DNA from 3 places in the Pseudactinotalea sp. HY158 genome. Region 1 is predicted to be linked to each of the others. Evidence: predicted binding sites of a transcription regulator. Region 1 holds the regulator's gene; each other region holds the start of a gene.
What was found. Region 1 encodes HrcA, which represses chaperone genes, less so after heat shock. Its sites were predicted from a motif close to TTNGCACTCGNNNNNNNCGAGTGCNAA; they were not measured.

Region 1 (7,872 bases):
CTACGCCGAGTCCGGCCACGCCGAGGCCGACCTGGTCAAGGTGGACATCCTCCTGCAGGGCGAGCAGGTGGACGCGTTCAGCGCGATCGTGCACAAGGACAAGGCCTACGCCTACGGGGTCGACATGACCACGAAGCTGCGCGGGCTCATCCCGCGCCAGCAGTTCGAGGTGCCCATCCAGGCCGCGATCGGCTCGCGCATCATCGCCCGGGAGACGATCCGCGCCATTCGCAAGGACGTGCTCGCCAAGTGCTACGGCGGCGACATCTCCCGCAAGCGCAAGCTGCTCGAGAAGCAGAAGGAGGGGAAGAAGCGCATGAAGAACATCGGGACCGTCGAGGTGCCGCAGGAGGCCTTCATCGCCGCCCTCACCTCCGACGGCTCGGGATCGGACTCGAAGAAGTCATGACGGCGGCCCCGGAGCGATCCGATCGGTTCGGCGTCTACGTGCACGTGCCGTTCTGCGCGGTGCGCTGCGGGTACTGCGACTTCAACACCTACACCGCGACCGAGCTCGGCGGCGGCGCCTCCCGCGACGAGTATGCCGAGACCGCGCTCGGGGAGATGCGACTGGCGGCGGCCGAACTGGTTCGGCGCGGGCGGCGTGTGGACGGCGTCACGACCGTCTTCTTCGGGGGTGGCACGCCCACGCTGCTCCCCGTGGGCGACCTGCGGCTGCTGCTGGCCGGCATCGACGAGACCTGGGGGCTCGCTCCCGGGGCCGAGGTGACCACGGAGGCGAATCCGGACTCGGTCGGCCCGGCCGAGCTGGCGGACCTGGCCGCCGCCGGGTTCACCCGGGTCTCCTTCGGCATGCAGTCCGCGGTGCCCGCGGTGCTCGCCACGCTCGATCGCACGCACGATCCGGAGCGGCTGCCGCTCGTGGTCGAGTGGGCGCGTGCGGCCGGGCTCGCGGTGAGCGTCGACCTCATCTACGGCGCGCCGGGGGAGAGCGTCGAGCAGTGGCGCACGAGCGTCGAGGCCGCGATCGCGCTCGAGCCCGACCACATCTCGGCCTACGCGCTCACGATCGAGCCGGGCACGAAGATGGCGGCCCAGGTGCGACGCGGACAGCTCCCGATGCCCGACCCGGACGACCAGGCCACGAAGTACGAGCTCGCCGACGAGGCCTTCGCCGCCGCGGGCTACGGCTGGTACGAGATCTCCAACTGGGCCCGCCCGGATGGAACGGGTGGATCGGGTGGATCGGGCGGGCTGCCGGCCGACACCGCCGCCGACCACCGGTGCCGGCACAACCTCGCGTATTGGCGTAACGAGGAGTGGTGGGGGATCGGGCCGGGCGCGCACTCCCACCTCGGCGACACGCGCTTCTGGAACGTCAAGCATCCCCGCCCCTACGCGCAGCGGATCCGGGAGGGGCGGTTGCCGATCGCCGAGTCGGAGACCCTCGACGCCACCCAGCAGGAGGACGAACGGATCCTGCTCGGGATTCGGCTGGTCGAGGGGCTGGGAGTGGGACCGGGTCTCGAGGACCGCCTGCCCGCCCTCGCCGAGCAGGGCCTCATCGACGGCGCGGCTGCGGCCGGCGGTGTGGCACGTCTCACCCGGCGTGGACGCCTGCTCGCCGACGCGGTCGTGGGTCGCCTCGTCGCCTGACGGCCGCCGGGGCGCCGAACGCGGGACAGTGCGGAGTGGATCGGCGTTCACCTGCACGGAATCCCGCGTTCGGCAGCGCCGGCGGTGATTGCCGGCGAGTGGCCGATGAGGGGCCGGTGAGGGCAGAGGTACCCATGGGAGTGGGAGAATCCGTGGGGGAATCGCGGCGGTCGTGCATTGAACGAGTGCGGCTTCCTCGCTAGCGTTCGCAACCGTCATCCGATTCGTGTACTCCCACAGGAGCGACGATCGGTTCCCCAGCAAGGAGAGTCATGAGCCAGTTCCCGCCGCCCCCGGGGTCACCCCAGGACCCGTACCAGCAGGGCCAGCCGGGTCAGCCGTATCAGCAGGGTCAGCCGTATCAGCAGGGCCAGCCGTATCAGCAGGGCCAGTGGCAGCAGCCGCAGGGTCAGCCGTATGGCGCCCCGCAGGGCCAGCCGCAGGGTCAGCCCTATCAGCAGGGCCAGCCGTATGGCGCCCCGCAGGATCAGCCGCAGGGCCAGCCGTATGGCGCCCCGCAGGATCAGCCGCAGGGCCAGCCGTATCAGCAGGGCCAGCCGTATCAGCAGGGTCAGCCGTATCAGCAGGGCCCCGCGGGCGGATTCCCGGCCGCGCCGCAGTACCAGGGGCAGCAGGCCACGGGGCCGCAGGCGACCGACGCGTTCGGTCGCGGCTGGAACCTGTTCACCAAGAACTGGGGCGTTCTCGTCGGTGCGATCCTCGTGTGGGCGATCGGGATCATCATCGTCTACGTGGTCGGGATGCTCGCCGTCACGACCCTCTTCGCCGGCGCGGGCAGCAGCCTGAGCGTCGACAGCAGCGGTGGGGCCTTCACCGGTCTCTTCGCCGTCGGCATCGGCGGGATCATCGTGCTCAGCCTCCTCCTGGTGGTCGCCACCGTCCTCGCCGGCGCCGCCTTCCTCCACGGCGCGCTGCGGATCGTCGACACCGGCCGGGCCTCGTTCGGGGACTTCTTCGTGTTCCGGAACCCGGTGCACGTGCTCCTGCTCGCGCTGCTGCTCGGCGTGGTCAACGGGGTGCTCTCCTTCACGTTCATCCTCCCGCTCATCGCCGCCTTCTTCACCTTCTTCGCCCTCTACTTCGTGATCGATCGCGGCATGGGCACGATCGAGGCGATCAAGGCGAGTGTCGACCTCGCCTCGAAGAACGTCGGCCAGACCATCCTCATTCTCGTGCTCGCCTACGTCGTGACCTTCATCGGAATGCTCGCGTGCGGCGTGGGCATGCTCGTCGCCGGCCCGGTGTCGCTGCTGGCCGGCACGGTCTTCTACCGCTGGCTCACGGGCCCGTCGCAGCAGTCGGTGGCCCCGAACCACGGCTGACCGCCCGCCACCCATGCAGCACTCGACCCCGGCCGGGCATCGGCCGGGGTCGAGCTGCTCTCGCGGGGCCGGGTCCTTCGAACGCGGTCTGGTCGGGTCGAGGTGACCCAGGTGCTCGGCCGGCTACTCGGGCACCGCGGTGACGAAGTCGACGAGCTCCTCGACCCGCCCGAGCAGGCTCGGCTCGAGGTCCCGGAAGTCCCGCACCCGGCCGAGGATCCGCTTCCAGCCGCGGGCGATGTCCGCCTGGCTGCCCGCCTCCCAGCCGAGTGCCCGCAGCGAGCCCACCTTGATGTCGATGCCCCGTGGGATGTCGGGCCAGGCGGCCAGGCCCACCCGCTCCGGCCGCACCGCCTGCCACACGTCCACATACGGGTGCCCGAGCACGAGCACGCCCGGATGGCGCGCGCACACCTCGGCCGCGATCCGCGACTCCTTGCTGCCCGGCACGAGGTGGTCCACGAGCACCCCGACCCGGCGCCGCGGGCCGGGGGAGAACGCGGCGAGTTCGGCGGCCAGGTGATCGACACCGTCGAGCATCTCGACCACGACCCCCTCGATCCGGAGGTCCTCGCCCCAGACCTTCTCGATGAGCTCCGCGTCGTGGCGGCCCTCCACCCAGATCCTGGACGCTCGCGCGGTCCGGGCACGAGCGCCGCGCACGGCCACCGAGCCGCTCGCCGTGCGGGCCGGGGCGGCGGGGGCGGCCGGACGCACCGGGGGTACGAGCCGAACGGGCCGGCCCTCGACCCAGAAGCCCGCGCCGAGCGGGAACGTGCGGGTCACGCCCCGCCGGTCCTCGAGGACGACCACGTGCGCACCCCCGGACTTCTCCACCCGGACCACCGCGCCCACCCAGCCGGAGGTCACGTCCTCGACCACGAGCCCCGTCCGGGCGGGAATATCGGTCGTCGTCGGTCGCTTGGAATGATGGGGATCACGCGAGAGCACATCCCGCCCGTATCGATCGGTCACGGCGTGAGGTTACGCACAACGGGTCGGCCGGTGTGGGAGGCGCGATGGCGACCCGGCGATTGCGCGGCGTAGAATTGGCACTCAGGTACCGTGAGTGCCACCCCAGGGATCGAATGGCGGTCACGGCAACGGCCAGAGCACGAGGAACGGAGGCGCGCGATGACTCGGGAACGGCATATCGACGTGCTTCGCGCGATCGTGCAGGACTACGTGCACACCCGCGAACCGGTCGGCTCGCGCAGCCTCGTCGAACGGCACAACCTCGGCGTGTCACCCGCGACGATCCGCAACGACATGGCGCTGCTCGAGGAGGCCGGGCTCATCACCCAGCCGCACACCTCCGCCGGCCGGATCCCCACGGACGCCGGCTACCGCCTCTTCGTCGACCGGCTCGACGAGATCAAGCCGCTCTCGGCCGCCGAGCGCCGCGCCATCGGTGCCCTCATGCAGGGAGCGGTCGACCTGGACGACGCCCTCGAGCGCACCGTCCGCCTGCTCGCCCAGCTCACCCAGCAGGTCGCGGTCGTGCGGTACCCGTCGCTGCGACGCTCGGCGCTGCGGCATGTCGAGCTCCTCCCGGCGAGCAGCACCCGCATCCTCATGGTGATCATCAGCGACAACGGCCAGGTCGAACAACGCACGATCGAGGCGGACGAGCCGCTCACCGAGGAGCTCCTGGCCGAACTGCGGGCGCGGATCAACGCGGCCGGCGCCGGGCGCAGGATGCCCGAACTCGCCACCGCCCTGCACCAGATCGCGGCCTCCTTCCCCGCGCAGGACCAGCCGACCGCCGCCGGCGTCGTCACCGCGGTGCTCGAGGTGATCTCCGACGAGATCGAGGAGCGCATCGTCATGGCGGGCACGGCCCACCTGGCCCGCACGAACGTCGACTTCTCCCGCACCATCTCGCCCGTGCTCGAGGCACTCGAGGAACAGGTCGTCATGCTGCGGCTCCTGTCGGACATGGCCTCCGAGCCCTCGATCGCCGTGCGCATCGGCTCGGAGACCCACGACGAGGCCCTCCTCGAGACCTCCGTGGTCGCGGGGCGGTACTCGAGCACCGACGCCGGCGTGCTCGGTCAGCTCGGCGTGATCGGCCCGACCCGTATGGACTACCCGACCACGATGGCCGCCGTGCACGCGGTGGCCAGATACCTGTCCAAGACCCTCTCCTGACCTGCGGTCTGACCAGTTCAACTCGTCCACCACCAGAAAGTAACCAGTGAGCGACTATTACGAGATCCTCGGTGTCTCCCGCGAAGCGACCACGGAGGAGATCAAGCGCGCCTACCGGAAGCTGGCCCGCCAGCACCACCCGGACATCGCCGGGCCGGAGTCGGAGGAGCGGTTCAAGCAGATCACCGAGGCGCATGAGGTGCTCTCCAACCCGGAGAAGCGGCAGATGTACGACGTCGGCGGCAGCCAGGGCGGCAGCGGCGCCGGCTTCGGGTTCTCCGACATGTTCGACTTCTTCGCCGCCGCCGCGGGCGGGGCGACCCAACGCGGGCCGGTCTCCCGGTCCCGGCGGGGCCAGGACGCGCTCGTGCGGGTCTCGATCTCGCTCGCGGACGCCACGTTCGGCGTGACGAAGGAGCTCGAGGTCGACACGGCCGTCATGTGCGAGGCGTGCCACGGCACGTGCACCCGCCCCGGCACCAGCCCGACCACCTGCCCCACGTGCCACGGACGCGGCTCCGTGCAGCGCGTGGCCCGCTCGTTCTTCGGCAACATCATGACCAACGCCCCGTGTTCCGACTGCGGCGGCTTCGGCACGATCATCTCCGAGCCGTGCGCCGAATGCTCCGGCGAGGGCCGGGTCCGGGCGCGTCGGACCATCTCGGTCAACATCCCGGCCGGCGTCGACACCGGCACCCGGATCAAGCTCACCGGGAAGGCGGAGGTGGGCCCGGGCGGGGGACCCGCCGGCGACCTGTACGTCGAGGTGCGCGAGCAGCGCCACGAGACGTTCACCCGCCGTGGCGACGACCTGCACTGCACGGTCGAGCTGCCCGTGACCGCCGCGGCCCTGGGCACGGTCGTCACCCTCGAGACCCTCGACGGTATCCACGACGTCGACATCGCGCCCGGCAGCCAACCCGGCCAGGTGCTCACCCTCAAGGGTCTCGGGGTGGGCCACCTCAACCGCACGGGCCGCGGCGACCTCAACGTCCACCTCGAGGTGGAGGTGCCCACCAGGCTCTCCGACGAGGAGGAGGAGCTGCTGCGTCAACTCGCCGTGCTCCGCGGCGAGGAGCGCCCCGAGGCCCGCGTGGCGGCCACGAAGAACTCCGTGTTCCAGCGACTCAAGGACACCTTCGCGAGCCGATGACCGATCCCGTGTTCTTCGCCGCCGACCTGCCGGCGGCCGCCCGGGTGGGCGACACGTTCGAACTCACCGGGCCCGAGGCGCGCCACGCGGTCGCCGTGCGGCGGATCCGCGTGGGGGAGGCGATCGAGATCGTGGACGGCGCAGGCACCCGTCTGCGCGGCCGCGCCACCGCCGTAGGCGCGAACCCGCCGTCGCTCACGCTGGGCGTCGAGGACCGCGTGCTCGAGCCGGCGCCGTCCCCCGAGCTCATCCTCGTGCAGGCCCTCGGCAAGGGCGGCCGCGACGAGGCGGCCATCGAGGCCGCGACCGAACTCGGGGTCGACGCCGTCGTGGCGTGGCAGGCCGAGCGCTCCGTCGCCCGCTGGGACGGCCCGAAGGTGGCCAAGGGCGTCCATCGCTGGGAGTCGATCCTGGTCGCCGCCGCCAAGCAGTCCCGGCGGGCCCGCTTCCCGCGGATGCTCGGCTTCGCGGCGGGCCCCGGGATCCTCGGGGTCGGCGGGCCACTTGGACCCGCGATCGCCGCCGGGGCCCGGATCCTCGTGCTCCACGAGAGCGCCGAGGCCCCCCTGACGGCGATGGCTCTCGGGAGCGGGCGCGACGCGGGGCCCGCGGACCGGCCCGTCGTCGTGGTCGTGGGCCCGGAGGGCGGACTGAGCGAGGCGGAACTGGCCCGCTGGTCCGGCGCGGGCGGCACGGCGACCCTCCTCGGGCCCCATGTGCTGCGCACCTCGACGGCCGGCCCGGCCGCTCTCACGGTCCTGAACGCGCGGCTCGGGCGCTGGTAGCCGCCCAGCCACTAGGCTCAGCCTTGCCCCGCCAGTCCCAGTCGCCACAGCAGAAAGGCTCAGGGTTCCCTCCCGATCATGTCCGCGTCCACGCACTCCCCACCAGAACCGTCGTCCCCCGACGAGGCGACCCACCAGGTCGTCATCCCCGACTCGGTTCCCATGGTCGCCCTGCTCGGTCGGCGCGACGAGGTGATCCGCGCCGTCGAGTCCGGGTTCCGGGGCCTCGACGTGCACGTGCGCGGCAACGTCGTCACGCTCACCGGTCCGGCCGGCCAGGTCGACCTCGCGCACCGGCTGTTCGATGAGCTGAGTCAGATCGCGGCGGCGGACCAGCCGCTCTCGGCCGACGCCGTCGAACGCGCGATCGGGATCCTCACGGCCACGTCCGACAAGCCGGCCGAGGTGCTCACGATGAACATCCTCTCGGGCCGTGGGCGCACGATCCGCCCCAAGACGGTCGGGCAGAAGGACTATGTCGAGGCCATCGACCGCAACACCGTCGTGTTCGGGATCGGCCCCGCGGGCACCGGCAAGACCTACCTGGCGATGGCGAAGGCGGTCAAGGCGCTCCAGTCCAAGGAGGTGAACCGGATCGTGCTCACCCGCCCCGCGGTCGAGGCGGGGGAGCGGCTCGGGTTCCTTCCCGGCTCCCTCAACGACAAGATCGACCCGTACCTGCGGCCCCTCTACGACGCCCTGCACGACATGGTCGACCCCGAGTCGATCCCGCGGCTCATGGCCGCGGGCACGATCGAGGTGGCACCGCTGGCGTACATGCGCGGCCGCACCCTGAACGACGCCTTCATCATCCTCGACGAGG
Region 2 (7,872 bases), 1.1 Mb from region 1:
GTGATCTCCACCGACACCGGGTCGAGGTTCTGCCCGCCGACCTGCTGGAAGTACGTGAACTGGGTGATCTCGAGCCCGTCGAGCCACACCTCCCAGCCGAGCCCCCACGCGCCGATCGCCGGCTGCGCCCAGTTGTCCTCGACGAAGCGCACGTCGTGGGCGTCGACGTCGATCCCGAGCGCCCGCAGCGAGTCGAGGTAGAGCTCCTGCGGGTTGCCCGGGTCCGGCTTGAGGATCACCTGGAACTGGGTGTGCTGCTGGAGCCGGTTCGGGTTCTGGCCGTAGCGGGCGTCGTCGGGGCGCACGCTCGGCTCGACGTAGGCCACGTGCCACGGCTCGGGCCCGAGCACGCGCAGGATCGTCGCGGGGTTCATCGTGCCCGCACCGACCTCCGTGTTGAACGGCTGGGTCACGAGGCAGCCACGATCGGTCCAGAATTGTTGCAGCGTCAGCAGGGCGTCTTGAACGGTGAGCACCCTGCTAGGGTACCGAGCCGCGCGGGCGGTTCGGTTCAACCGCCTGTTCAGAGTATGGACGGCGCCCGCTCACCCGCGCGCGGGTGTCGCGAACTCGCTCAGCCGGCCCGTGTACGGGGCCAGGTCGATGCCCTGGGAGGCGACCCAGGCGTCGTCGTAATAGGTGTCGAGGTAGCGGTCGCCGGCGTCACAGATGATCGCCACCACGCTCCCCCTCTCCTCGGCCGCGCGCATCGCGGTGATCTTCTCCAGCGCCGCCCACAGCGCGGTGCCGGTGGAGCCGCCGACCGGCTGGCCGAGCTGGACCGAGAGGAAGCGCATCGCGGCGATGCTCGCCCCGTCCGGCACGCGCACGACCGAGTCCACGAGCTCGGGGATGAAGGAGGCCTCGACGCGGGGCCGGCCGATCCCCTCGATCCGGGAGCCGGTCGCCGTGGTCGTGAGGTCGCCGGTCTCCCAGGCGCAGGCGTAGGCCGAGCCCTCGGGGTCGGCGACGCACACCGCGGTGTCGTAGCCCGCGAGCCGCAGGTAGCGCCCGAAGGTCGCCGACGTGCCGCCGGTGCCGGCGCCGATGCTCACCCACCGGGGCACCGGGTGGCGCTCCTTGCTCAGCTGGTCGAGCACGCCGGCGGCGATGTTCAGCGGGCCGGTCCAGTCCGAGGCGCGTTCGGCGTAGGTGAACTGGTCGAGGTAGAGCCCGCCGGTCTCGAGCGCGAGGCGTTCGGACTCGGCATAGATCGTTCTCGGGTCGTCCACGAGGTGGCAGGTGCCGCCGTAGGCGACGATCCGATCGATCTTCGCCCGGCTCGTGCCCCGGGGCATGACGGCCACGAACGGCAGTCCGAGCAGCTGGGCGAAATACGCCTCGCTCACGGCGGTCGACCCGCTCGAGGCCTCGATGACCCGCCGGCCCGGCTCGAGTCGGCCGTTGCACAGGGCGTACATGAACAGGGCCCGGGCGAGGCGGTGCTTGAGGCTGCCGGTGGGCTGTTTCGACTCGTCCTTGAGGTAGAGGTCGATCCCCCAGTCCACGGGCAGCGGGAACTGCAGCAGCGGCGTCTCGCCGCACCGGGTGGCCTCGGCGTCGAGCCGGCTCAGCGCCCAGGTGGTCCAGGTGCGCCGATCGGCGACGGTACTCACGGCCACGGGTCAGCGGGGCGTGTAGGGGGAGACCACGACCTCGACCCGCTGGAACTCCTTGAGGTCGGAGTAGCCGGTCGTGGCCATCGCGCGGCGCAGCGCCCCGATGAGGTTGACCGTGCCCTGGGCCTGACCGCCGGGACCGAGCAGGATCTGCTCGAGGGTGCCGACCGTGCCCACGTGCACGCGCTCCCCGCGCGGCAGGGTCGGGTGGTGCGCCTCGCTGCCCCAGTGCCAGCCGCGGCCGGGGGCCTCCTCGGCACGGGCGAGCGCCGCCCCGAGCATGACGGCGTCCGCCCCGCACGCGACCGCCTTGACGAGGTCGCCGGAGCGGCCGACGCCGCCGTCGGCGATGATGTGCACGTACCGGCCGCCGGACTCGTCGAGGTAGTCGCGCCGGGCCGCGGCCACATCGGCCACGGCCGAGGCCATCGGGGCGTGGATGCCGAGCGAGAGGCGCGTCGTGTGCGCTGCGCCGCCGCCGAAGCCGACGAGCACGCCCGCCGCGCCGGTGCGCATGAGGTGGAGCGCGGCCGTGTAGGTGGCCGCCCCGCCGACGATCACGGGCACGTCGAGCTCGTAGATGAACCGCTTGAGGTTGAGGGGCTCGGCGTGGGAGGAGACGTGCTCGGCGGACACGGTCGTGCCGCGGATGACGAACAGGTCCACGCCCGCGCTCACCACGGTGCGCCAGTGCTCCTGGGTGCGCTGCGGGCTCAGGGCGCCGGCCACGGTGACGCCGGCCGCACGGATCTCGGAGAGCCGGCTCGTGATGAGCTCGGGGATGATCGGGGCCGCGTACAGCTCCTGCATCCGGGCGGTGGCCGCCTCGGGGGTGAGTTCGGCGATCTCGGCGAGCACGGGCTCGGGATCCTCGTAGCGGGTCCACAGCCCCTCGAGGTCGAGCACGCCGATGCCGCCGAGCTTGCCGAGCGTGATCGCGGTGGCCGGGCTCATGACCGAGTCCATCGGGGCGGCCATGACCGGGATATCCATGTAATAGGCGTCGATCTGCCAGCCGACGGAGACCTCCTCCGGGTCGCGCGTGCGCCGGGAGGGCACCACCGCGATGTCGTCGAAGGAGTAGGCGCGGCGTCCCCGCTTGCCTCGGCCGATCTCGATCTCGTTGCTCACGGGCATCAGGCTACCGGGGATCGGGAATCGTCGAGTCCCGTTGCGCTCGCCTGCGCGCATGTGAGACGACACAGGTCGCCGAGGTCCCGACACGGACCGAACGGTGGCTTAGGCCCCTGATTCGACCGGTCCGGGGGCCAGATCCACCGTTCGACGGCGGCGGCGCCTACCGGCTCGCGTAGTTCGGGGCCTCGGAGATCATCTGCACGTCGTGGGGGTGGGACTCCTTGAGCCCGGCGGCGGTGATCCGCACGAACTTGCCGCGCTCCTGCAGATCCGGGATCGTGCGGGCGCCGACGTAGAACATCGACTGGTGCAGCCCGCCCACGAGCTGGTGCACGACCTGGGAGAGGGAGCCCTTCGCGGCCACACGGCCCTCGATGCCCTCGGTGATGATCTCGTCGTCGTTCAGATCGCCCTGGAAGTAGCGGTCCTTGGAGAAGGAGCGCCGATCCCCGCGGGACTGCATCGCGCCGAGGGAGGCCATGCCGCGGTACTGCTTGAACTGCTTGCCGTTGACGTACACGAGGTCGCCCGGGGACTCGTCGCAGCCGGCGATGAGCCCGCCGACCATGACCGTGCTCGCCCCGGCGACCAGCGCCTTGGCGATGTCACCCGAATACTGGAGTCCGCCGTCCGCAATCACGGGCACCCCGGCCGGGCGGGCGGCGAGGGCGGCCTCGTACACGGCCGTCACCTGCGGCACGCCGACGCCGGCGACCACGCGGGTGGTGCAGATCGAGCCCGGCCCGACGCCGACCTTGACGGCGTCCACGCCCGCGTCGACCATCGCCTGCGAGCCCGCGCGGGTGGCGACGTTTCCGCCGACGACCTGCACGTGCCTCGTGGCCGGGTCGGACTTGAGCCGGCGCACCATGTCGAGCATGAGCCGGGCGTGGCCGTTCGCGGTGTCGACGATGATGACGTCGACCTCCGCCTCGACGAGCGCGCTCACCCGGTCCCAGGCGTCGCCGAAGAAGCCGACGGCGGCCCCGACCATGAGCCGGCCCTCGGAGTCCTTGGTCGCGAGCGGGTACTGCTCGGACTTGACGAAGTCCTTGACCGTGATGAGCCCGCGCAGGGTGCCCGCGTCGTCGACGAGGGGGAGCTTCTCCACCTTGTGCTTGGCGAGGATCGCGGCGGCGTCGTCCTGCTCGATGCCCACGTGGCCCGTGATGAGCGGCATCGCCGTCATCGTCTCGCGCACGGTGAGGCGGGCGTAGTCGCCGCGGGGCACGAACCGCAGGTCGCGGTTGGTGATGATGCCGAGCAGCACGCCCGCGTCGTCGACCACCGGCAGCCCGGAGACCCGGTAGAGGCCGCACAGCTCGTCGAGTTCGGCGAGCGTCGCCTCGGGCCCGACCGTGACCGGGGAGGTGATCATGCCCGACTCGGAGCGCTTGACCACGTCGACCTGGGCGGCCTGATCGGCGATCGGCAGGTTGCGGTGCAGGATACCGATGCCGCCCTGGCGGGCCATCGCAATCGCCATCCGCGACTCGGTCACGGTGTCCATCGCGGCCGACAGCAGCGGCACGGCCACGTCGATCTCGCGGGTGAGGCGGCTCGTGGTGTCCGCCTCGCTCGGGATGACGTCCGTCTCCCCCGGCAGCAGCAGCACGTCGTCGTAGGTCAGTCCAACAAATGCGAAGGGATCGGCAGTCACGTTCGCCAGTGTAACCGTGGGGTCGTCAGCGCCGGGACGACGCCCGCCCGCCTCCCGCTCCCCTGGACCAGTCGGCCCGTTCCCGCCTACCGTGGAGGGCCCATGCACCCCACGTCCTGGAGGCGACCGATGCCCGGACACGATGGTCACCGGACCCCCGAGCAGGCGAGGCGGCGCCGGCAGGTGACGGTGAGCGTCATCGTCGTGGTGCTCGCCGCGGCCGCGGCCGCCTACCTCTCGTTCCAGTCGACCCGATCGCCCCAGTCCGCCTTCGCGTCCTGGACGCCGCAGCCGGAGCCGGTCCTGTCACAGGACGCGCTCGCGGCGGCACACGAGTGCGCGGCCGGGGGCGACCGGGGCGGCGTCACGCCGTCGTCGATCCCGATCGCCGAGCAACGCGGCTCCGTCCTGTTCCTGCTCGTCGAGTACCCCGCTGGCCTCGACCTGTGCCTCGGCCCCGAGGGGGAGGTCCTGGCCGCGGGCGGATTCAGCCGCGACGCGCCGCCGGCCTCCCTCGAGCCCCGGGAGGTCGCCACCCTCGTCCTGCACACCGGCGGCACCGGCGAGGACACCCTGACGACCCTCGTCGGCCGGGTCGGGGAGAAGGTCACCGGGATCGAGATCCATGAGCGCGGCCCGGACCTGGACCCCGACGCCCTCGACGAGCCCCCGGAGACGATCAACGCGACCGTCGAGCACGGCTTCTACGCCGCCTGGTGGCCGGGCGTCACACCCGACGATGCGACGATCGACCTCACCGTGCACATGTCGGACGGCGCCGTCGCCGAGGTGACCGCCTTCTCCCCCTGAGGTCTCCGGCCAACGGCGAAGGACCCCGGCCGAGCGGCCGGGGTCCTTCGTGATGCCGTGGTGCGAGTTACTTCTCGACGACCGCGAGCACGTCGCGCGCCGAGAGGATGAGGTACTCCTCACCCGCGTACTTGACCTCGGTGCCGCCGTACTTGGAGTAGATGACGACGTCGCCGACGGCAACGTCCACCGGGATCCGGTTGCCGTTGTCGTCCACGCGGCCGGGACCGGTCGCGACGACCTCGCCCTCCTGCGGCTTTTCCTTGGCGGTGTCCGGGATAACCAATCCGGACGCAGTGGTCTGCTCGGCCTCGAGCGTCTTGATGACGATCCGGTCTTCGAGCGGCTTGATGGAGACCGACACTGCGGACCTCCCCTTCGCATTCAAGAAACTGAACAGGACAGTAGGGCAACGCCGGATGCGTCACCCGCCGTCGCGGGGGTCGAGCAACGCTGGAGGCGTGACCTGCGTGACTTCTCGCGAAGTCCCACTGCTCAATTTAGACAGTTCTTAGCACTCGGTCAAGGCGAGTGCTAAGACGGTCTCGGAGCGGCCGGAATAGGCGCCCCCGCCCCGAGGTTGACGAGCACATGAGCCACCCCATCACGGTCGACATCTGGTCGGACATCGCCTGCCCCTGGTGCTATATCGGCAAGCGTCGGTTCGAGAAGGCTCTCGCCACGTTCGGCTCGGCCCCCGACGCCCCGACTGTGAACGTGACCTACCACTCCTTCGAGCTCTCCCCGGACACCCCGGTCGACTTCGAGGGCTCCGAGGTCGACTTCCTCGCCGCGCACAAGGGCCTGCCGGCCGCGCAGGTCGAGGAGATGCTCGCCCAGATGACCGAGCTCGCGGCCACCGAGGGTCTCGTGTACGACTTCGCCTCGCTCCGGCACACGAACACGCTGCTCGCCCACGAGCTGCTCCACTTCGCGAAGGAGCACGACCTGCAGGCCGAGTGCACGGAGCGGCTCCTGCGCGCCTATTTCACCGAGGGGCGCCACCTCGGTGAGGCCGCCGAGCTCGCCGACCTCGCCGCCGAGATCGGCCTCGACCGCGCCGAGGCGCTCGCCGCGCTGACCGATCACCGCCACCGCGCCGCCGTGCAGGCCGATATCGCCCAGGCGCGCGCCTTCCGCATCTCCGGCGTGCCGTTCTACGTCATCGACGGCCGCTACGGGGTCTCCGGGGCGCAGCGCCCCGACGTGTTCGTCTCGGCCCTGCGCCAGGCGGCCGAGGAGTCGTGAGCGAGTTCACGATGATCGGCGCCGACGAGGGCGCGGCCTGCGTCGGCGGCGCATGCGCGCTGCCGGGCGAGGCCGCACTCCCTCCCGATGAGAACGGCGAGAAGCCTACGGACGACGCCCGGGCGCCGTCCGTAGGTTCGACCCCCTGGCAGGATTGACCCCGTGGACACCCGCGGACTCGACCTCCTGCTGACCCCGGACGGGTGGGCCTTCCTGGGCGGCCTGCCCCCGTACGACGAGGCGCAGGCGCTCCAGCTCGGCTCGGCGCTGCGCGCCCAGGGGATGGACGCCGACCTCGTGGCGGCCGCCCTGACCCAGTCGCGGCTGCGGGCCAAGGCCGCGGCGAAGTTCGGGGAGTTCGCCGGGTCCATGCTCTTCACCCCCGACGGCCTCGAACAGGCGACGCGGCTGGAGATCGCGGCCCGCCACGCCCGGCGGTTCGCGCGGGCCGAGATGTCCCGGGTGGGCGACCTCGGCTGCGGCATCGGCGGCGACGCGCTCGCGCTGGCGGCGCTGGGGCTCGGGGTGCTCGCGGTCGAGCTGGACGAGCTGACCGCCCGGATCGCCGCGGTCAACCTGCGGCCCTTCCCCGAGGCCCGCGTGCGCCACGGCGACGCGCTCGCCACCGACCTCGACGGGCTCGATGCCGTGTTCATGGATCCGGCCCGGCGCACCCGCCGCGGCACCCGGGTGTTCGACCCGGCCTCCTACTCCCCGAACCTCGACGCCGTGCTCGAGCTGCGCCACCGCCGCCCGCTCGGGGTGAAGGTCGGGCCCGGGGTGCCGTATTCGGCGCTTCCGAGCGAGACCCACGCCGAGTGGATCGGCATCGACGGCTCCGTGGTCGAGGCCGGCCTGTGGTTCGGCCCGCTCGCCGGCGAGGGTTCGGGGCGCAGCGCGCTCGTGCTGGGGACCGATGCGCAGGGCCGGCGCACGAGCCACCACCTGACGTGGCGCGGCGACGCCGACGCACCCGCGGCCACGGCCCCGACCGGCCCGCTGGGGCATTACCTGTACGAGCCGGACGGCGCGGTCATCCGCTCCGGGCTGCTCAGCCTCGTGTGCTCCGAGCTCGACGGCCGGCTCGTGGACCCCTCGATCGCCTACATCACGACCGATCACGCCGCGGCCTCCCCGTTCGCGACCGGCTACCGGGTGCTCGACTCGTTCGGATTCGGGCTCAAGCGACTGCGCGCCTACCTGCGCGAGCGCGGCGTGGGCCGGCTGACGATCAAGAAGCGCGGCACCGCGGTCACGCCGGAGGCCCTGCGCCCGCAGCTCCAGCTCAAGGGGCCCGGCGAGGCGACGATCGTGCTCACCCGCGTGGCCGGGGCGCAGAGCGTGCTCGTGGTCGAGCCGCTGACGTGAGCGGCCGGCTGATCATTCGGACGCGGGCGG
Region 3 (7,872 bases), 1.4 Mb from region 1:
CGTAGCACGACGCCCACACCGGCGAGCAAAAGAGCAAGCACGAGACCTATCACGCCGAATACGGCCGCCTTGCCGAGCGACTGGTTTTCGAACGCCATCTGCTGCAAGCTGACGACGATCGTGCTGGTGCGGTTATTCGGACCGCCGCCAGTCAACAGGTACACGAGTTCAAATCGTCGAATCGTCCACACCATAACTAGGAGGGCAACGAGTTCCACCGACGGTCTGATATGCGGGAAGGTGACGTTGCGGAACACGTTGAGTGGGTCCGCACCGTCGATCCGACTCGCCTCCCGCACCTCCTCCGGCACCGATTGCAAGGCCGCGAGCACGACCAGCATCACGAGCGGCGTCACCTGCCAAACGGTGACGACGGTGATCGAGATCAGGGCCCACTCCGACGAGGTGAGCCACGCTTGAGGACCGAACCCGAGCGCCTCGGAAACCCTGTTCAGGATTCCCGAGCGTTCGTTGTAGATCCAGTACCAGCCCAGTACCGCCGCCACGCTCGGAACCGCGTACCCGAAGAGCAGGACCGACCGGGAAAGTGTCTGCCCCACGAAGGGCCGATTGAGGAGCAGGGCGGCACAGACACCCAGCGCGGTCGAGCAGACGACCGTGGCGGCCGTGTAGGCCAACGTCACCCAGATCGAATAGGGCAACTCCCCCGACGTCAGCAGGGCGCGGTAGTTCTCCAGCCCGATGAAGTTGCCGTCGTTCGGCGACATGAGCCTCGTGTCCGTGAAGCTCATCCAGACCTCCTTACCAAGAGGCCAGAACAGGACGACGCTCAGGTAGAGCACCGGCACGAGCAGGAGAAGGTAGGGCATCGCCTGCGTGCGGAACCTACTGCTGAACCTGCGCTTGTGCGTGATCATGAGGGCTTCAACCTCCTTTCGACATCTGCGTCGTAGTGCATCTCGAGGTCGCTCAGTCGTCCGCGAACGCAGCCTCGGTCTGCTGCTGCGCATCCGCGAGCACCGTGGCCGCATCCGCATCGCCGGTCAGTACCTGTTCAACAGCCTCCATAACGATTCGCGCGACCTGGGCCGTGTCACCCTCATGCCCGGAGACCAGCGTGCTGTTCGAGGCGACAGCCGCCTGCTCGAACGCAGCCATCCAGGGGCTCTCCGTCAGAACGTCGTCGGGAATGGGCACGTCGGTCGCCAATCGGTCCGGTCCGCTGACCGATCGCATCAGGTCCTGGGCCTCGGGGCCAATGAACCAGCGGATGAAGTCTTTCGCCGCCTCCTGCTTCTCGGGGGAGATGTTCTTATTGATCGCGACGAACAACTGCTGGTGCGCGCCCGGATGGTCGAACGGGAGCGGGGCCGCGCCGATCCGCAGCAAGTCCTCAGATGCGCCCGAAGCAATGTTGAGCGTGCCACCGCTGTTGTCGATCGACATCGCTATACCACCCTCCTTCATCCGCGTGCGCTGCGTCGGGAAGTCGTCGCCCTTGGGGATGATGTCCGCGTCGTAGACCTGCTTGAAGGCCTCGACGGCCGCGACGTTCTCGGGCGAGTCGATAGCGAATGTCCCGTCTGGGGCGATCCCGCCGCCATAGCCTTGCAGCCAGTTCTGGAAGTCGAAGTACCAGTTGGTGATCTCGTTGACGCTGTGGCGGCTGGCGAATCCGATCGTGCCGGTCGCCTCCTGAACCGCCTGGCCAGCCTCGATCAGTTCGTCGACGTTCGTCGGCGGCTCGACCCCAGCCTCCTCGAGCAGGAGTTCGTTGTAGATCAAGGCATAAGCAGCGCGTTGCCAGGCCACACCGCGATACTCGCCGTCGACGATTGCTGCGTCGTTCGTCTCGTTGAGGTTCTCTGCCTCGGCGACGACGTCGTCGATAGGCAGGAGAGCATCCCTCACCGTCATGAACAGCTTGTCCTGAATGATCATGATATCCGGCCCTTGGCCCGCACCGAGTTCTGTCGCAATCTTCGTATCGATACTCTCGGACGGGATCGCCTGCTGAACCAGGACGACCTCGGACTGTGCGTCGTCGTACGCCTTGACTGCGCCCCAGAGGTTCTCTCCGCGGAGCGCATCGAGCCACTGCGAGTTCGCAACGACGAGCTCGAGCTTCCCGTCGGCGTTCGTACTGTCGCCGCCGCTACTACCGCAGGCCGCAAGAGCCGTTGCCGACAGTATGATCGTGCCGACGAGCACGTTTTGCTTGAATTTTGACTTCCTTGTCATGGTTTCTCCTTGTGATGAGGCATTCACGTCAATGTGAAGGCCAGTTCCAGGCGTTCTCGGGTGCGAACTTCTCAGCGAAGGAAGTCGCGATGTCGTTTCGCTTCATGATGGCAACTTCGGGGAATTGCCGAACGTATTCCAGGAAGCGTCGCAGGGACGCGACACGACCCGGGCGCATAATTCGCGCGTGCAAGCCGACGGACATCATTCGCGCACTCGTATCCGCTTCGTCATACAAGATGTCGAACGCGGAACGAAGATAGTCGAAGAAGTCGGAGCTACCCGTGAAGCCCGGGCCGGTCTGCCCACCCCAGAAGCGCGCATCATTCGTATCGATGGCGTAGGGAACCACGAGCATCGGGCGGCCGGCCACGTCGGCATAGTAGGGCACATCGTCGTTGGTGGTGGCCGAGTCGTAGAGGAGGCCTTCCTCAGCCATGATGCGCCGCGCCTCCTCACGGATCGGGGGCCGCGGGAAGGCCCCGAGGATCCTCTTGCCCGTGAGCCGGTAGACCTCGTCAACGGAGTCTCGGATGCTCCTACGCTGCTCCGCTTCCGAGGCGCGCGGTGCGGAGATCGAGCGCACGCCGTGGGAGACGAAGTCGCAATCTGCCTGTGCGAGGTAGTCGGTCAGCTCCGGGCTCACCGGGAGCGCCTGAGATGAGACGAAGACACTGAAGGGCACCTCGTACTTCTCGAACATGCGCACGAGCCGCCAGATTCCCGTACGCGTACCGTACTCGTACTCGGACTCCTGCATTAGGTCTCTTTCACCCGGCGGCAACGAACTCTTGAGCCAGCCTCGCGAGTCACGGTGAGCATCCCCGACGAGGGGATTTCGCTCGGTTCCCTCCTCGAAATTCACCGCGAAGTTGATCGCCAGGCGAGCCCCGTCGGGCCACCGGAACTCGGGCGGGTTCGGACCATAGCCGCGGAAGTCGCGCATTCGCTCGCCCGCGTTCGATGTCCAGTCCAGATCCAAGGGACCTACCTCCTGTGCTACTAGATCGCCCTTGAGGTCACTCAAAACCCCTCATTGGGTGAAGTTTGTATAACACAGCGTGCACTGGCGACGAAGGCCTGTCAAGCCCCAAAATCGACGCGAGACGTCGGACGCCCGTCCGTAGGAGTGCGGAGCAGGGTGGCTGCGCGCCCCCGCGTTGGTGCAATGATGCGCCTGGCGCACGCCACGCTGGGACAGTCCGGCTACCGGAAATCCGCGAACCGTGCTGCTCGCCCAACCGCAACCGCAGGCCGCCTGGAACGCAGGCGCGTCGACGGCCGGCGTCTCAGTGCTCGGCCGCCTTCAGGCTCATCTCTCGTCCGCGCCTGATGTGAACATAGGTGGTGGCCTCCGCCAACGCCGGGTCTCCCGCGGTAATGGCCTCTGCGATAGTTGCGTGCTCTCGGTGCGAAACGCCCGGTTGGTGGTTGCGGGTGAGATAGGAGTGCCAGACCATCTGCGGGAACAGTGGTTCGACGATCGATATGAGGAGCGGGTTCTCCGTCAACTCCACCATCGTTCGGTGGAACCGAGTACTCAGCTCGGCCGCCGTGAGCGGATCGAGCGGAGCCTGCCCGTCACGAATCGAGTCGAGCGTCTCCCACAGTGGCCGCGGGTCTCCCCCGCCGGCCACCCGTTGGGCCGCCAACCCTGCCGCCTTGACCTCGAAGACCAATCTTACGTCGTAGAGCTCCGACACCTGGTCCGGGGTCCATTCCCTCACCACCGCGCTGCGGTGTGGGCGCTGATGGATAAACCCGTCTCGTGACAACATTCGAAAGCCCTCGCGCAGAGGCACCCGGGAGACTCCAAGTTCTTTCGCCAGATTCTCCTCGCTCAGCCGAAGATGCGGAGGGTACTCTCCCCGAATAATCGATTCCCGCACGGCACGGTAGACCTTGTGTGGAATCGGCTGCTCGACGGCGTCGGCCTCCCCGGTCGTCCGCGACCGCACGTCCTTGTCGACTGTCACTGTCGGACGACTCCCTCCGGCGCTGTCACAGACCCGTGTTGGCACGTTCGCCTCATGCTACCTTGCCACCTTCAGTCGGTCGTCAAGACCGGGGATGCGTTCGCGCTCCCTGACTACCCCCAACAAGCGTCAGTCCCAGAGACGCGAACTACCCCCGAAGACACCTCGGCCCCGGAACCGACCAGGTCGGTTCCGGGGCCGAGGACGGCGCTGCTGCGGCTGGACTAGAAGCCCATGCCACCCATGTCGGGCTCGCCACCGCCGGCGGCCGGGGCCGGCTCCGGCTTGTCGGCCACAATGGCCTCGGTGGTGAGGAACATGGCCGCGATCGAGGCGGCGTTCTGCAGAGCGGAACGGGTCACCTTGACCGGGTCGTTCACGCCGGCGGCGAGGAGGTCCTCGTACACACCGGTCGCGGCGTTGAGGCCGTGGTTGGGCTCGAGGTGACGCACCTTCTCCACGACGACGCCGCCCTCGAGGCCGGCGTTCACCGCGATCTGCTTGAGCGGCGCGTCGACGGCGACGCGAACGATGTTCGCGCCGGTCGCCTCGTCACCGTCGAGCTCGAGCACCTCGAAGGCCTCCTTGGACGCCTGGATGAGCGCCACGCCACCACCGGCGACGATGCCCTCCTCCACGGCGGCCTTCGCGTTGCGCACGGCATCCTCGATGCGGTGCTTGCGCTCCTTGAGCTCGACCTCGGTCGCGGCACCGGCCTTGATGACGGCCACGCCGCCGGCCAGCTTCGCGAGGCGCTCCTGGAGCTTCTCGCGGTCGTAGTCCGAGTCCGAGTTGTCGATCTCGGCGCGGATCTGCGAGACCCGGCCGGCGATCTGCTCGGCGTCGCCCGCACCCTCGACGATCGTGGTCTCGTCCTTGGTCACGACGACCTTGCGGGCCGTGCCCAGCAGCGACAGGTCGGCGTTCTCCAGCTTGAGACCGACGGTCTCGGAGATGACCTGGCCGCCGGTGAGGATCGCGATGTCCTGCAGCATGGCCTTGCGGCGGTCGCCGAAGCCCGGGGCCTTGACGGCCACGGACTTGAACAGGCCGCGGATCTTGTTCACGACGAGGGTGGCCAGGGCTTCGCCCTCGACGTCCTCGGCGATGATGAACAGCGACTTGCCCGACTGCATGACCTTCTCGAGCAGCGGGAGCATGTCCTTGACGTTCGAGATCTTGCCCTCGACGAGGAGCACGTAGGCGTCCTCGAGCACGGCTTCCTGACGCTCGGCGTCGGTGACGAAGTAGGCGGACAGGTAGCCCTTGTCGAAGCGCATACCCTCCGTCAGTTCGAGCTCGAGGCCCAGGGCGTTCGACTCCTCGACGGTGACGACGCCCTCCTTGCCGACCTTGTCGAGGGCTTCGGCGATGAGCTGACCGATCTGGTCGTCGCCGGCGGAGATCGCGGCGGTGGCGGCGATCTGCTCCTTGGTCTCGACCTCCTTGGCCTGCGCGAAGAGCCTCTCGGTCACGGCCTCGACGGCCTTCTCGATACCGCGCTTGAGCGCGACCGGGTTCGCACCGGCGGCCACGTTGCGCAGTCCTTCACGCACGAGCGCCTGGGCGAGCACGGTGGCGGTGGTGGTGCCGTCGCCCGCGACGTCGTCCGTCTTCTTGGCGACCTCCTTGACGAGCTCGGCACCGATCTTCTCGAACGGCTCTTCGAGTTCGATCTCCTTGGCGATGGACACACCATCGTTGGTGATCGTGGGGGCGCCCCACTTCTTCTCGAGAACCACGTTGCGGCCCTTGGGGCCGAGGGTGACCTTCACGGTGTCGGCGAGGACGTTCAGTCCACGCTCCATACCGCGGCGGGCCTCCTCATCGAAGGCAATGATCTTGGCCATGTCGGGTTTTGATCCTCCGGTACTGGCATTGAACGGCCGGCAGAACGCCCGCGACGGACGACGGTCCCTCACCGCGGTCACGTCCCGCGCCTCGGATCCGCCTCGCCCTACTGGCCAGATGTGCGACTGTCACTCTCATGGCGAGAGTGCTAAGCCCATTATTGGCACTCAAGGCCCGAGAGTGCAAGGCGACACCGGCCGGGTTGTGATCCGGCTCATGCGCGGCCCCGCGTCCTGGGCCCCGGGCCCATCCGCCCGCCGCCGACTCGCCGATGCCGCGCCCCCACGGCTGTAACCTCGGGGGCCCGTGAGAGCATTACGAGATATGAGTACGCCGCCGACGACCGAGTCGCAGGACTCCGGCAACGACGCCCCTCCGCCCGACCGTGCCTCCCGACCGCTGCGACCCTTCTCGAAGGCGTGGCGGCTCACGGCTACGTTCGCCGCCCTCGCGGTGCTCACCGCCGGGCAGATCGTGGACACGAACGACTGGTTCCCACTCGGCTCGCTGTCGCAGTACGCCACGCCGCGCGATCTCGACGGCACCGTCCGCTCGGTCACCCTGCGCGCCGACTTCCCCGACGCCGAGGATCGCCACGTCGCTCTGAGTGAGCACGTGGTCGGGACCGGGCGGGCCGAGGTCGAGGGCCAGTTGCAGCGCTTCATCGACGATCCGGAGCTGCTCGGCGTCTTCGCCCGCTCCTACGCGCAGCTCAACCCGGGCAGGCCACTGCCCGAGGTGCTCTACCTCAAGCGTTCGACCCAGCAGTTGCGGGACGGCGAGGCCGACGGCGAACCCACCGTGGAGATCCTCGTGGAATGGCACGCCGGATGAGCGCCCTCGCCCGAGCCGGCTCGGCCGTGAGCGGCTGGTGGTTCAAGCCGATGCCGCTCGCACGGGTGGCTGTGCTGCGCACCCTCGTCTACCTCTTCCTCATCTTCGACATGCTCTACGTCGCGACGGACGTCGTGCCGCACGGCTACGTTCCGGAGCTGTACCAGCCCACGCTCGTGGCCCGGATCCTGCAGCTGCCGACGCTCGGCGTCACGGGCGGTCAGGTGCTCTTCTGGGTCGTGACACTCGCCTCGGTCTGCGCGGCGATCGGCGCCTTCCAGCGCGCCGCCGGCTGGGTCGCCGGCCTGGGGTTCTGGCTCTGGATGCTCAACTCGCAGGGCTTCTCCTACGTGAGCCACGATCACATGGCGCTCATGGTCGCGGTGCTCGTGCTGCCCACGGTCGGGGTGGCCCGCTTCGGCGACACCGGCTCGAGCGAGCGCGTCGGCTGGGTGCTGCGCGTCGTGCAGGTGTTCACGATCCTCACCTACTTCGGATCGGCGATCAGCAAGTGGACCCGCTCGGGCACACCGTGGGTGTGGGCGAACGGGGCCGTGTTCGTCTGGGCGATCATGCGCCGCGGATCGGACCTCATCCGCTGGACCCTCGACTTCCCGTGGCTGCTCATCGTGGGGCAGTGGGCGCTGCTCCTCCTCGAGTTCTGTTCCCCGGTCGTGCTGTTCCTGCGGGGCAAGTGGCTCTACGCGCTCGTGGCCACGTTCGTGCTGTTCCACCTGGCCACGTACCTCGCGCTGGGGATCCACTTCCTGCCCACGGTCGTGTGCTGGGCGGCGTTCCTTCCGCTCGAGCGGATCCCGGCCTGGCTGCGTCGGCGCATCGGGCGCCGCAGCGAGGTCGCCCCGGCTTAGAGGACGTCTCGCCCGGCCCTAGAATTCTTCCGGCACACCGCGCCCCGGAGAGGGTGGGCCGATCGCCGATCGTATCCTCAGGCGCCGCGGATCGCGGCCAGGGTGCGAGCGGTGAGCAGCCAGGCCAATGGCGGGCCGAG

Region 2: a site for HrcA is predicted at 5,738-5,764, ahead of groES (co-chaperone GroES). Genes of this name have one in related genera too.
Region 3: a site for HrcA is predicted at 6,155-6,181, ahead of groL (chaperonin GroEL). Genes of this name have one in related genera too.

What each region holds. Positions count from the first base shown of each region.
Region 1 is NZ_CP045920.1:1,928,280-1,936,151, reverse strand. Features, by position in the region: gene lepA (translation elongation factor 4) at 1-409, shown strand, start outside; gene GCE65_RS08565 (coproporphyrinogen-III oxidase family protein) at 406-1,617, shown strand; gene GCE65_RS08560 (hypothetical protein) at 1,890-2,960, shown strand; gene GCE65_RS08555 (DUF3097 family protein) at 3,084-3,935, opposite strand; gene hrcA (heat-inducible transcriptional repressor HrcA) at 4,095-5,111, shown strand; gene dnaJ (molecular chaperone DnaJ) at 5,158-6,264, shown strand; gene GCE65_RS08540 (16S rRNA (uracil(1498)-N(3))-methyltransferase) at 6,261-7,049, shown strand; gene GCE65_RS08535 (PhoH family protein) at 7,128-7,872, shown strand, end outside.
Region 2 is NZ_CP045920.1:3,055,624-3,063,495, forward strand. Features, by position in the region: gene GCE65_RS13345 (glycine--tRNA ligase) at 1-476, opposite strand, end outside; gene GCE65_RS13350 (PLP-dependent cysteine synthase family protein) at 546-1,616, opposite strand; gene GCE65_RS13355 (GuaB3 family IMP dehydrogenase-related protein) at 1,626-2,750, opposite strand; gene guaB (IMP dehydrogenase) at 2,917-4,416, opposite strand; gene GCE65_RS13365 (hypothetical protein) at 4,546-5,226, shown strand; gene groES (co-chaperone GroES) at 5,294-5,590, opposite strand; gene GCE65_RS13375 (DsbA family protein) at 5,818-6,474, shown strand; gene GCE65_RS13380 (hypothetical protein) at 6,471-6,632, shown strand; gene GCE65_RS13385 (SAM-dependent methyltransferase) at 6,637-7,842, shown strand.
Region 3 is NZ_CP045920.1:515,255-523,126, reverse strand. Features, by position in the region: gene GCE65_RS02250 (carbohydrate ABC transporter permease) at 1-878, opposite strand, end outside; gene GCE65_RS02245 (ABC transporter substrate-binding protein) at 931-2,202, opposite strand; gene GCE65_RS02240 (polysaccharide deacetylase family protein) at 2,231-3,229, opposite strand; gene GCE65_RS02235 (GntR family transcriptional regulator) at 3,492-4,178, opposite strand; gene groL (chaperonin GroEL) at 4,403-6,028, opposite strand; gene GCE65_RS02225 (hypothetical protein) at 6,354-6,863, shown strand; gene GCE65_RS02220 (hypothetical protein) at 6,848-7,732, shown strand; gene GCE65_RS02215 (hypothetical protein) at 7,810-7,872, opposite strand, start outside.